DNA from 2 places in the Virgibacillus ainsalahensis genome. Region 2 is predicted to be linked to the other one. Evidence: predicted binding sites of a transcription regulator. Region 2 holds the regulator's gene; the other holds the start of a gene.
The links. The regulator Rex, encoded in region 2, represses fermentation and respiration genes when NADH is low (regulators of the CRP and FNR family bind a similar motif). The targets are predictions, from matches to a motif close to TTGTGAAATATTTCACAA.
Positions count from the first base shown of each region.

Region 1: a site for Rex is predicted at 2,230-2,247, ahead of ACZ427_RS11940 (nitrate reductase subunit alpha). Genes of this name have one in related genera too.

Region 1 covers NZ_AP043943.1:2,437,271-2,442,430, reverse strand. Annotated here, with positions in the region: gene ACZ427_RS11950 (Crp/Fnr family transcriptional regulator) at 1-452, shown strand, start outside; gene ACZ427_RS11945 (nitrate/nitrite transporter) at 584-2,095, opposite strand; gene ACZ427_RS11940 (nitrate reductase subunit alpha) at 2,305-5,160, shown strand, end outside.
Region 2 covers NZ_AP043943.1:2,955,812-2,960,971, reverse strand. Annotated here, with positions in the region: gene ACZ427_RS14520 (FtsW/RodA/SpoVE family cell cycle protein) at 1-616, shown strand, start outside; gene ACZ427_RS14515 (ABC-F family ATP-binding cassette domain-containing protein) at 788-2,710, opposite strand; gene ACZ427_RS14510 (redox-sensing transcriptional repressor Rex) at 2,866-3,504, shown strand; gene ACZ427_RS14505 (hypothetical protein) at 3,603-4,301, shown strand; gene ACZ427_RS14500 (YdiK family protein) at 4,449-4,637, opposite strand; gene ACZ427_RS14495 (CPBP family intramembrane glutamic endopeptidase) at 4,640-5,160, opposite strand, start outside.

The DNA.
Region 1 (5,160 bases), 520 kb from region 2:
GTCAAATGTGTTCATTTACGGCCCAAACAACGGAGGAATCAATAATAGGAGTGATTCAGCAGCGTGACGTTGACGAGCTTGTCAGGGAATTTGGTTATTTGGCACTCGAATTGACGCAATGGATGAGCCAGATGCAACGCTATACACAGATGAAATTAAGAGATTTATTATTATATGGTAAAAATGGTGCGCTCGCCTCAACATTAATCAGAATCTCCAATACATATGGTTCTGAAGAAAGAAATAAAATAAATATTACAAGAAAGTTTACCAATATTGAGCTGGCAAAACTAATTGGAGCGACCCGCGAAACAGTAAATAGACTTTTGGCAGACTTTAAACAGAACGGGTTAATAAGTTATGAGCAGGGCAGAATAGAGATTTTGAATATGGATGGCCTAAAAAGCATTAACCAATGTGAAGGTTGTCCGGCAGAAATATGCAGACTGTAGGGGACAGAGAGAGACGCTATAGGAGGAATTTACAGCGTTTTTTAGGCAGTTCAAAAAGTGAAAAAATTCTTAACACATAAATGAAACTAAGGCGATCGCCCGAAGTTGGTGAAAGCCTTAGTTTTCTATACTTATTCTTTCTTCTGATCTGAATCTGTCAAATCATTGAACATACCCACATAATACTTTACCTGACCGACATTATTTTTAATGGAGCTTATATTCAGCCATTCTTTATAAACTTCCCCATTTTTCCTTTTGTTCCAAATTTCCCCTTCCCAAAAACCATGTTGATGGATTTGTCTCCACATATTTTTATAAAAGGAAGCATTATGATTTCCGGAACTTAGGAGGTTTGGTTTCATACCAATAGCTTCATCTTCTGTATATCCAGTTACCCGTGTGAAGGCAGGATTTACATATTGAATAACTTTATTCTTATTTGTAATCATAATACCTTCAGCAGTACCTTCAATTACTTTTCTCTCCATATTCATTTGATCCTGATAATACATGAAAATAACGATCACCAAGCTTACCAGTGCAAATTGGGATAAGGCCATAAATCCAATGGCATAATTACCGGTTATATTGAAAACAGCTGTCAATATAATTGGTGGGAAAAAGCCGCCCAATCCCCCCATAGCTGAAACAATACCATTTGCAATTCCAGATTGACCGGCGAAGTATAAAGGAACAAGCTTGAAAACTGTTCCATTGCCAATACCGACAGTAACCGCAACAGCTATAGATCCTACGGTATACCACTCGATATTCGGTGAAAAAGATAAAAGGATTCCGGAAAGTGTTACACCAATAAAAACAATCATTAAAATGGTAAAGGCGTTAAATCGATCGGCGAGCCAGCCACCCACAGGCCTTAGCAATGTTGCAACTGCGATGAATCCGGCAGTTCTTAACCCCGCGTCCACTGGAGTGAGATTGAAATTGTTAACCAGAAAGCTTGGAAGAAATACGGTGAATGCTACAAATGATCCAAACGTTATAAAATAAAATAAGCTGAGAAACCATAACATGGAATTCCGATAGACCTTTTTAATTTGCTTCACCATGGAAACTTTTACTTTTGATTCCTTCCTATCCCCAAAAATAATGTTTAATCCAAGAAATAGAAGAATTAGTATTAAGTATAATTGGATGGTTCCCTGCCATCCGATTGATTCTGCAATGACAGGTGCAGCAAATGTGGTTGCCGCTGTACCGATGTTACCCACACCATAGATGCCATTGACGAGGCCATGCTTCTCTTTTGGATAATACTTAGGCAGGGAGGTAACACCAATGGAGAACGTTGCTCCCCCAACCCCGAGAATCAATCCCCCGATTACCAAGTCGGCAAACGAATCAGCAATACTAATGTAGAAGACCGGAAATAACAGGATGATAAAACTGATGATATTAATGGTTCTTGCCCCGAATCGATTGGTATAAAAACCGATGGGGACCCGGAGCAGCGACCCGAGAATTACCGGGATTGCTGTTACTAAGGAAACCTGCCCAGCTGTTAAAGCTATATCTTCCTGGATACTTGGCATTAATGAGGAGATCAATACCCATATCATAAATCCGACGACAAGGCTGGAAGTTTGCAAGGATAACTGTAAACCTGGTTTTTTGTTCATATATTGTCTTCCTTCCTCCATATAGTTAAACATGTTATTTCCACGATAATAGATAGAGGGTCTTATTACTGTGAAAAACATCACAGTTTATACATGAAATTTAAATCGTGGCTAAATCGTGACACTTTTCACAGATGTGATGTTTTTCACACCTTCAAAAAAATACGGATGGTTAAATGGGGTTACAGTAATTTATTGGAGGGACTCACATGAAAAAGAAACCATCTCCACTTTGGCAACGATTTAACTATTTGAAACCAAAAGAAACCTATTCAAACAATCATAGTCAACTGCAGGAAGGAAATCGTGACTGGGAAAATGTCTATCGAAGAAGGTGGCAGCATGATAAAGTAATTCGTTCGACCCATGGTGTCAACTGTACTGGCTCTTGCAGCTGGAATATTTTTGTGAAAGACGGGATTGTGACATGGGAAGGACAACAGCTGGATTATCCGACCACAGGTCCGGATATGCCAGAATTCGAACCACGCGGTTGCCCAAGGGGCGCGAGTTTTTCTTGGTATATTTACAGTCCATTACGCGTGAAATATCCTTATGTACGAAAAAAGTTATTGTACTTATGGCGAGAAGCATTACAAATACATGATACACCGCTAAAAGCATGGCAAAGTATTGTGGAAGATAAAGAAAAGGCAACCTATTACAAGCAGGCAAGAGGTAAAGGTGGGCTGGTTCGTGCCGATTGGGAGGAAGTAACGAAACTTGTTGCTGCTTCCGTGCTGTATACAACATTAAAATACGGACCTGATCGCAATGTCGGTTTTTCACCAATCCCGGCAATGTCCATGATCAGTCATGCTGCAGGAAGCCGTTTTATGTCATTAATCGGTGGACCAATGCTCAGTTTCTATGATTGGTATGCAGATTTGCCACCGGCTTCTCCACAGATTTGGGGTGACCAGACAGATGTGCCGGAAAGCTCAGACTGGTTTAATGCTGAATACATTATGACATGGGGTTCCAATGTTCCACTGACTCGTACACCTGATGCGCATTTTCTGGCAGAGGCGCGTTACAAAGGAACAAAAGTGGTATCCGTAAGTCCTGACTATGCCGAATCAACCAAATTTTCCGATGACTGGATGTCTGTGAAACAAGGAACAGATGGCGCTGTTGCAATGGCGATGGGGCATGTTATTTTAAATGAATTTTATCAGAAAGAAATGACACCCTATTTTGAGGAATATGCGAAAACATATACGGATTTTCCCTTCTCAGTTCGCTTGAAAAAGGAGAATGGCCAATTTACGGCAGACCGATTTTTACATGCGAAAGACCTTGGAATTAATGACAATAATAATGAGTGGAAACCGGCAATGTATAACAAGAATATTGATGCATTCTCTATCCCGCAAGGAACAATGGGTTCACGCTGGGATACGTCAGGAAAATGGAATTTACATTTAATCGATGAAAATACAAATGAAGCAATCGAACCTGTCTTAAGTTTTCTAGGTATGGAAGATGAAATTGTGATGGTTAATATGCCATATTTTGATGAAAAAACGAAAAAGGTTTTACCACGAGCCGTACCGGTGAAGAAAATCAAAATGAATGGAGAAACAGAATACATTACCTCCGTTTATGATTTAATGCTGGCAAACTACGGAATCGATCGTGGAATTGGTGGGGAGGTTGCAGCTTCTTATGATGAAATTGCTCCATTTTCACCGGCATGGCAGGAACAGATCAGTGGTGTGGACAAGAATCTGGTGATTAAAATTGCTAGGGAATTTGCTCAAAACGCGATTGATACAAATGGGCGTTCCATGATTATCATGGGGGCAGGAATCAATCATTGGTTTAATTCGGATACGATTTACCGTGCGGTTGTTAACCTTGTTCTAATGGTAGGTGCTCAAGGTGTGAATGGTGGAGGCTGGGCTCACTATGTTGGGCAGGAAAAACTTCGGCCTGCGGAAGGTTGGAATCAGGTTGCGACCGCAAAAGACTGGGGCGGTCCGCCAAAACTGCAAAACGGAACATCCTTCTTCTACTTTGCAACAGATCAGTGGCGCTTTGAGGAAACACCGGTAAGCGAATTGACAGCAGCAACGGTAGAAAAGGCAAGATATGATCACCATGGCGATTATAATGTGCTGGCAGCTCGTTTAGGCTGGCTACCATCCTATCCGACTTTTAATAAAAATGGAATGGATGTATACAAGGAGGCGGTGACTGAGGGAAATGAGTCCATTGAGCAGATTGGGAGATATGTAGCCAAACAGCTAAAGGATAAAAAGCTGAAATTTGCAATTGAGGATCCGGATGATGCTGTTAACTTCCCGAGAAACCTATTTGTCTGGCGTGCAAACCTGATTTCCAGTTCAGGGAAAGGTCATGAATACTTCCTGAAAACATTGCTTGGAACAACACATGGATTGCTTAATTCCGATGAGGATACGCTTCGTCCGGAAGAAATTAAATGGAGAGAAGAGGCACCTGAAGGAAAACTGGATTTATTAATCAACCTTGATTTTCGTATGGCGGGAACTGCATTATATTCAGATGTTATTTTACCTGCTGCAACATGGTATGAAAAATATGATCTCTCAAGCACGGATATGCATCCATTTGTTCATCCTTTTAATCCTGCTATTGCGTCACCATGGGAATCAAAATCAGATTGGGATATTTTTAAAGAATTAGCAAAGGGCGTCTCTAATTTAGCGGAAGATTTGGATATGGATCCGGTGAAGGAAGTTGTTGCCACGCCCCTGCAACATGATACACCGGGAGAAATGGCTCAGCCGTTTGGTGAAATAAAAGACTGGTCAAAAGGTGAATGTGAACCGATTCCAGGCAAAACAATGCCACAAATTCATGTCGTTGAGCATGATTATAAACAGGTCTATACGAAAATGACCTCCCTCGGACCGAATATAGCAAAACAGCCGTATGGAACAAAAGGGATTAACTGGAAGATGGAAAAAGAATATGAACAGGTGAAACATACGATTGGCAAAGTGAACAACGATAGTATAGCCGATGGTTGTCCTGATATAACCAATGCAAGAGATGCCTGTGAGGCAATTCTTATGCTT
Region 2 (5,160 bases):
GATCAGTTGGAAAATTATTGGTGCTTTGGCTGCTGGAGGGGCTGCTTTTGCAGCAGCTCTTCTGGGAATTATTCTTCAATTTCCTAATTTTGCAGAAGAAGTGATAGGGATTGAACAATATCAAATTAATCGAATTTTGACATGGTTTAATCCTACTCAGCCATCCAACGACGCGACCTGGCATTTTGATCAGGCCTTTATGGGACTCGGGTCGGGACAGTTATTTGGAAAGGGCTTAAGCGGATTAGAAGTGAATTATCCAGAAGCACATACAGACTTTATTTTTTCCGTAATTGGAGAAAGTTTTGGTTTTATTGGCAGTGCGCTTGTTATTTTCCTTTATTTTATGCTTTTGTATAAATTGGTTACGCTGGGGTTAAACACATATAAGCATTCTGCATTTGCTTCATATCTATGTTTTGGCTATTTCAGTGTATTGTTGATTCATGCATTTCAAAATATCGGAATGACACTGGGGATAATGCCTGTTACTGGTATTCCATTGTTGTTGATAAGTTATGGTGGAAGCAGTGTCTTATCCACAATGATTGGTTTTGGAATTGTTTATCGTGTGGCTGTGGAACATACCATTCAAAATGATTATCTTTTTAAATAGAAAACACCCATACACTGCAAATTGCAGGCGTATGGGTGTGTTTTTTATTAGCAGATAAGAAACCAACATGGTGATTAAGAGCATGCCGCTACTAGCTCTTTAATGAAAACAGCTAATTTACTCAGAATATGAAGGATTCCCGAGCTTTTTGTTCCACTGTATAATCAGCATTTAGCCATCCTGCAATGCTGTCCATTCTTCCATAAGGGATTCTGCTTCTTTTTTTAGTTCGCCTGTTTTTTCTGTCAGCTCAAGTGCCTTCTCATGATCCTGATAGATATCGGGATCGGTCATTTTTTCTTCCAGTTTGGAAATTTCCAATTCAATCTCTTCGATGGTATCTTCAAGTTCCGTAATTCGGCGCTGTTTCTTGCGTTCTTCACGCTGTTGCTGCTTATCTTTCTGGAAGTCCAACTTTTTCTTATTCGTTTTCTGAACGGTTTCTTCCGTTTGTTGCAGTCTTGCTATTTCAGCTGCTTCTGCTTTTTTCTCAATATAATAATCATAGTCTCCAAGGTAGATTGTAATTCCATCCTGTTGCATTTCTGCTACCTGGTCCGTAATTTTGTTAATGAAATAGCGGTCATGGGATACGAAAATAATGGTTCCCGGAAAATCAGTGAGTGCAGCTTCCAATACTTCCTTGCTATCGATATCCAGATGGTTTGTAGGTTCATCCAGGATAAGTAGATTCGCTTTTTGCATCATTAATTTTGCCAATGCAAGCCGTGCCTTCTCTCCGCCACTTAATGCCTGAACAGGCTTTAGTACATCATCTCCAGAAAATAGAAAATTACCTAAAACGGTGCGAATATCCTTTTCATTGACATTCGGATACTCATCCCATAATTCTTGCAGAACGGTTTTGGAAGAAGTCAGGTTCGCCTGTTCCTGGTCATAGTAGCCGATTTGCACATTTGTTCCAATTTGAATGGTTCCATCTTTTGGTTTTAATACACCCATTATTATCTTCAGTAATGTGGTTTTTCCGACTCCATTTGGACCTACAAGTGCAATTCTTTCCCCACGGTTTACATGCAGTTTTGCATTCGTAAACAAGGGCTGACTGTCATCCTCATATTTAAATTTAAGATTATCCATTTTTAGCACATCGTTACCGCTCCGCCGGTTTATTTGAAAGGAGAAGTTTGCAGAAGACTCATCGCCTAAAGGCTTATCCAGTTTATCCATTTTCTGGAGCTGTTTTCGTCTGCTCTGTGCGCGTTTGGTTGTGGAGGCACGGGCAATGTTTCGCTGGACAAAATCTTCCATTTTCCTAATTTCAGTCTGCTGTTTCTCAAATTCTTTTAAGTCCCGCTCGTAGTCAAGGGATTTTTGCTCAAGAAATTTACTATATGTTCCATGATATTTCTTCGTTTTATGTCGGGATATTTCATAAACAATGGAAACCGTTTTATCTAAAAAGTAACGATCATGGGATACGATAACGACAGCCCCGGGATAGCTCGATAAATAATTTTCCAACCAGCCGAGTGTGTCAATATCCAGATGGTTCGTTGGTTCATCCAATATGAGCAATTGCGGTTTGGTTAATAACAGTTTTCCTAATGCCAGGCGTGTTTTCTGTCCGCCGCTTAAATCACTGATTGGTGTTTCATTTGTGTAATCCTGGAAATTCAGACCATTTAAAACAGCCTTTATCTCCGCTTCATATGTATAACCACCGTCTCTTTGAAAAGTTTGCTGAAGTCTGTCATATTCGTGTAAAAGTTTTTCAGAATCTGCAGTCTGCATGTCCGTATTTTCTGCCATCTTTTTTTCAATTGCCTTTAGTTCCAATTCCTGATCGGTTAGATGCTGGAATACTTCCATCATTTCATCCCAAATGGTTTTTTTAGATTCCAATGACGTATGCTGGGAAAGATAGCCAATAGTAAGGTCTTTTGGCTTAAAGAATTCGCCCTCATCATAGGTGAATTCACCTGCCATAATTTTCAGCAGTGTTGATTTACCCGCACCATTTCTCCCTACAATCGCGATGCGCTCATTATCTTTTATTTCAAGTTTGACATTATTTAAAATTTCATCCGCTCCAAAGGACTTGGATACTCCGTTTAACTGCATTAATATCATTACGTTCACCTCATCCATTCTAGTTTATCGTATATGTAATCAGGCAGGCAAGGCAGGCGATGGAATTGTGAAATTAATCACGACTTTTCCCCGTAATTCTGTTAAAATAATATATACATTGTGCAAAAATGAATGAAGTGAAAAGAGGCGTAACAATGGTACAGAATAAAATCCCACAGGCAACTGCGAAACGTTTACCCTTATACTATCGATTTTTAAATAATTTGAATCAGCAAGGGAAATCACGGGTATCTTCCAAGGAACTCAGTGAGGCTGTGAAAGTTGATTCAGCAACCATACGGAGAGATTTTTCTTATTTTGGGGCATTGGGTAAAAAGGGATATGGCTATAATGTGGAATACCTGCTTGGTTTTTTCCGTAAAACATTGGATCAGGATGAAGTAACAGAGGTTGCCTTAATCGGTGTAGGTAATCTTGGTACAGCATTTTTAAATTATAATTTTATGAAAAATAATAATATAAAAATTCAGATGGCTTTCGATGCAGACCCTGAAAAGGCCGGATCAGATATTGGTGAAGTTCCTGTTTACCATATTGATGAGATGGAAAAAAAGATGTCTGGTATAAAGGTTGCTATTCTGACCATTCCGGCAAGTGAAGCGGATGGAATTACGGACCGGCTTGTACAATATGGAATTGAAGGTATTCTTAATTTTACCCCTGCACGGATAACGGTGCCGGAACATATTCGTGTACACCATATCGATCTGGCCGTTGAGTTACAGTCATTGGTGTATTTTCTCAAACATTATCCTTTAGATACAAAAGAATGACGTCTCCACACTTCGGAATGTTTAATTCAGTGGGGTGTTTTTATGTGGAAGTCCCATGCCTTACAAAATGGGATTGTTGAATAGGAGAGAAAGCTGACATGAAAGAAAAGAAGATGTTTGCAGTAGTCATCATTGTGCTGCTCAGTCTTATTGTTAGTGCATGTGCAAGAGGTTCTAGCAGTGAGGAAACGGAAGATCTAACAACACAATACGAATTAGAGCGTGAAACAACCGAAGATGATAAACAAGAAGATAATGATGCTTCTGAAGAAAAGGAATCGATCCGTCAACTTGATGAAAAAGATGAAGCAATAGAAGAAGTGTCATCCGCAGAGGAAATAGCAATTAAAGGAGGTTACGCAGAAGTGTTTACCGACCTCCAAATGCCCTTTGATGAGGATAAATGGACACTCGGAAATTATCAGGAAGATGAGGGGGAAGCGATTGCAGAGTTTCTGACTGATGGAGAGACATTTGAAAACTATTCGCAGCTTTTAACGATTCATTATTTCCAGGAAGGGATGGACGACATCGGAATAGCGAACTTTATGCATTCGATGGAGACTAATTTATCGGAAGAGACTACAGGTGAATTAGAATTCAACAGGATTGAAGAAACAGAACATGAGGGAATGTATGAATTTTCTTTATCTGAAGATGATGTACAGTTCGATCAGGAAGAGCTTGGAAACGTATTTGTGAAGGATAATGACCTTTTGGTTGTCCGTTATACAACAATGGAAAAAGACATTAAAGACAGGGATGAGTGGCTGGAAAAATTAAGTAGTATTCAATAGGGGGAAAACAAAAGGAGCTGCGCAGCTCCTTTTGTCACTAGTAAAGAAAGTATAAAGCTTTCACCTATAAATAATGTTGCCACGGATGTGGCGCTCTTAGTCGAACTTCCTCTTGCCTTAGGGTGACCAAGGCGTCACGAACTTTTCTTACTTTTTCCGACTAAAATGCATTTTAATCATTCGAATACCTACTCCAAAGTCAAGTGCAGCAACAGCTGCAAGGATGAGGGTTGTAACATTCCAAATCGTATCATCAGCATATTGGATTGCTACATAAATAAAAAGCACCCCCATGGAAAAATAGATAACGGCCATTGCCAATGGTGACATCTTCATGCTTATCCTCCTATAAATATCATCATTTGTTCCAGTTGCCGCTGCATGTCTTCAATATCTTCCGGACTCAAACCGAATTGTGCTATAACTACAATCGTGTTCATTGCTGCGTGCACGATGATCGGGACAATAATTCGTTTGGTTTTTACATATAAAAATGCAAAGACAAACCCCATGGAAGCATAAATCAAAATATGTGTCGGGTCTAAATGGATAAACCCAAAAATTAAGGCTGATAATAATGCCGCAAAAAAGAAATTTACCCGTTTATAAAAGCTGCCGAAAATAATTTTTCGGAAAATAATTTCTTCCAAAACAGGTGCGATTATTGCCGGGATAATCATAAATATTGGTGCAGCACGTGATATATCCATAATTTCCTGGGTGTTTTCAGAGCCGGGATCAATTCCTAGAAGCTCCATCTCAATCACACCGGCAATAGTTTGTGCAGCAAAGGCCATGAATACCCCCAGAACAGACCAGACGATAATTTCTCCTATGGAGGATGCATCACGCTGACTAC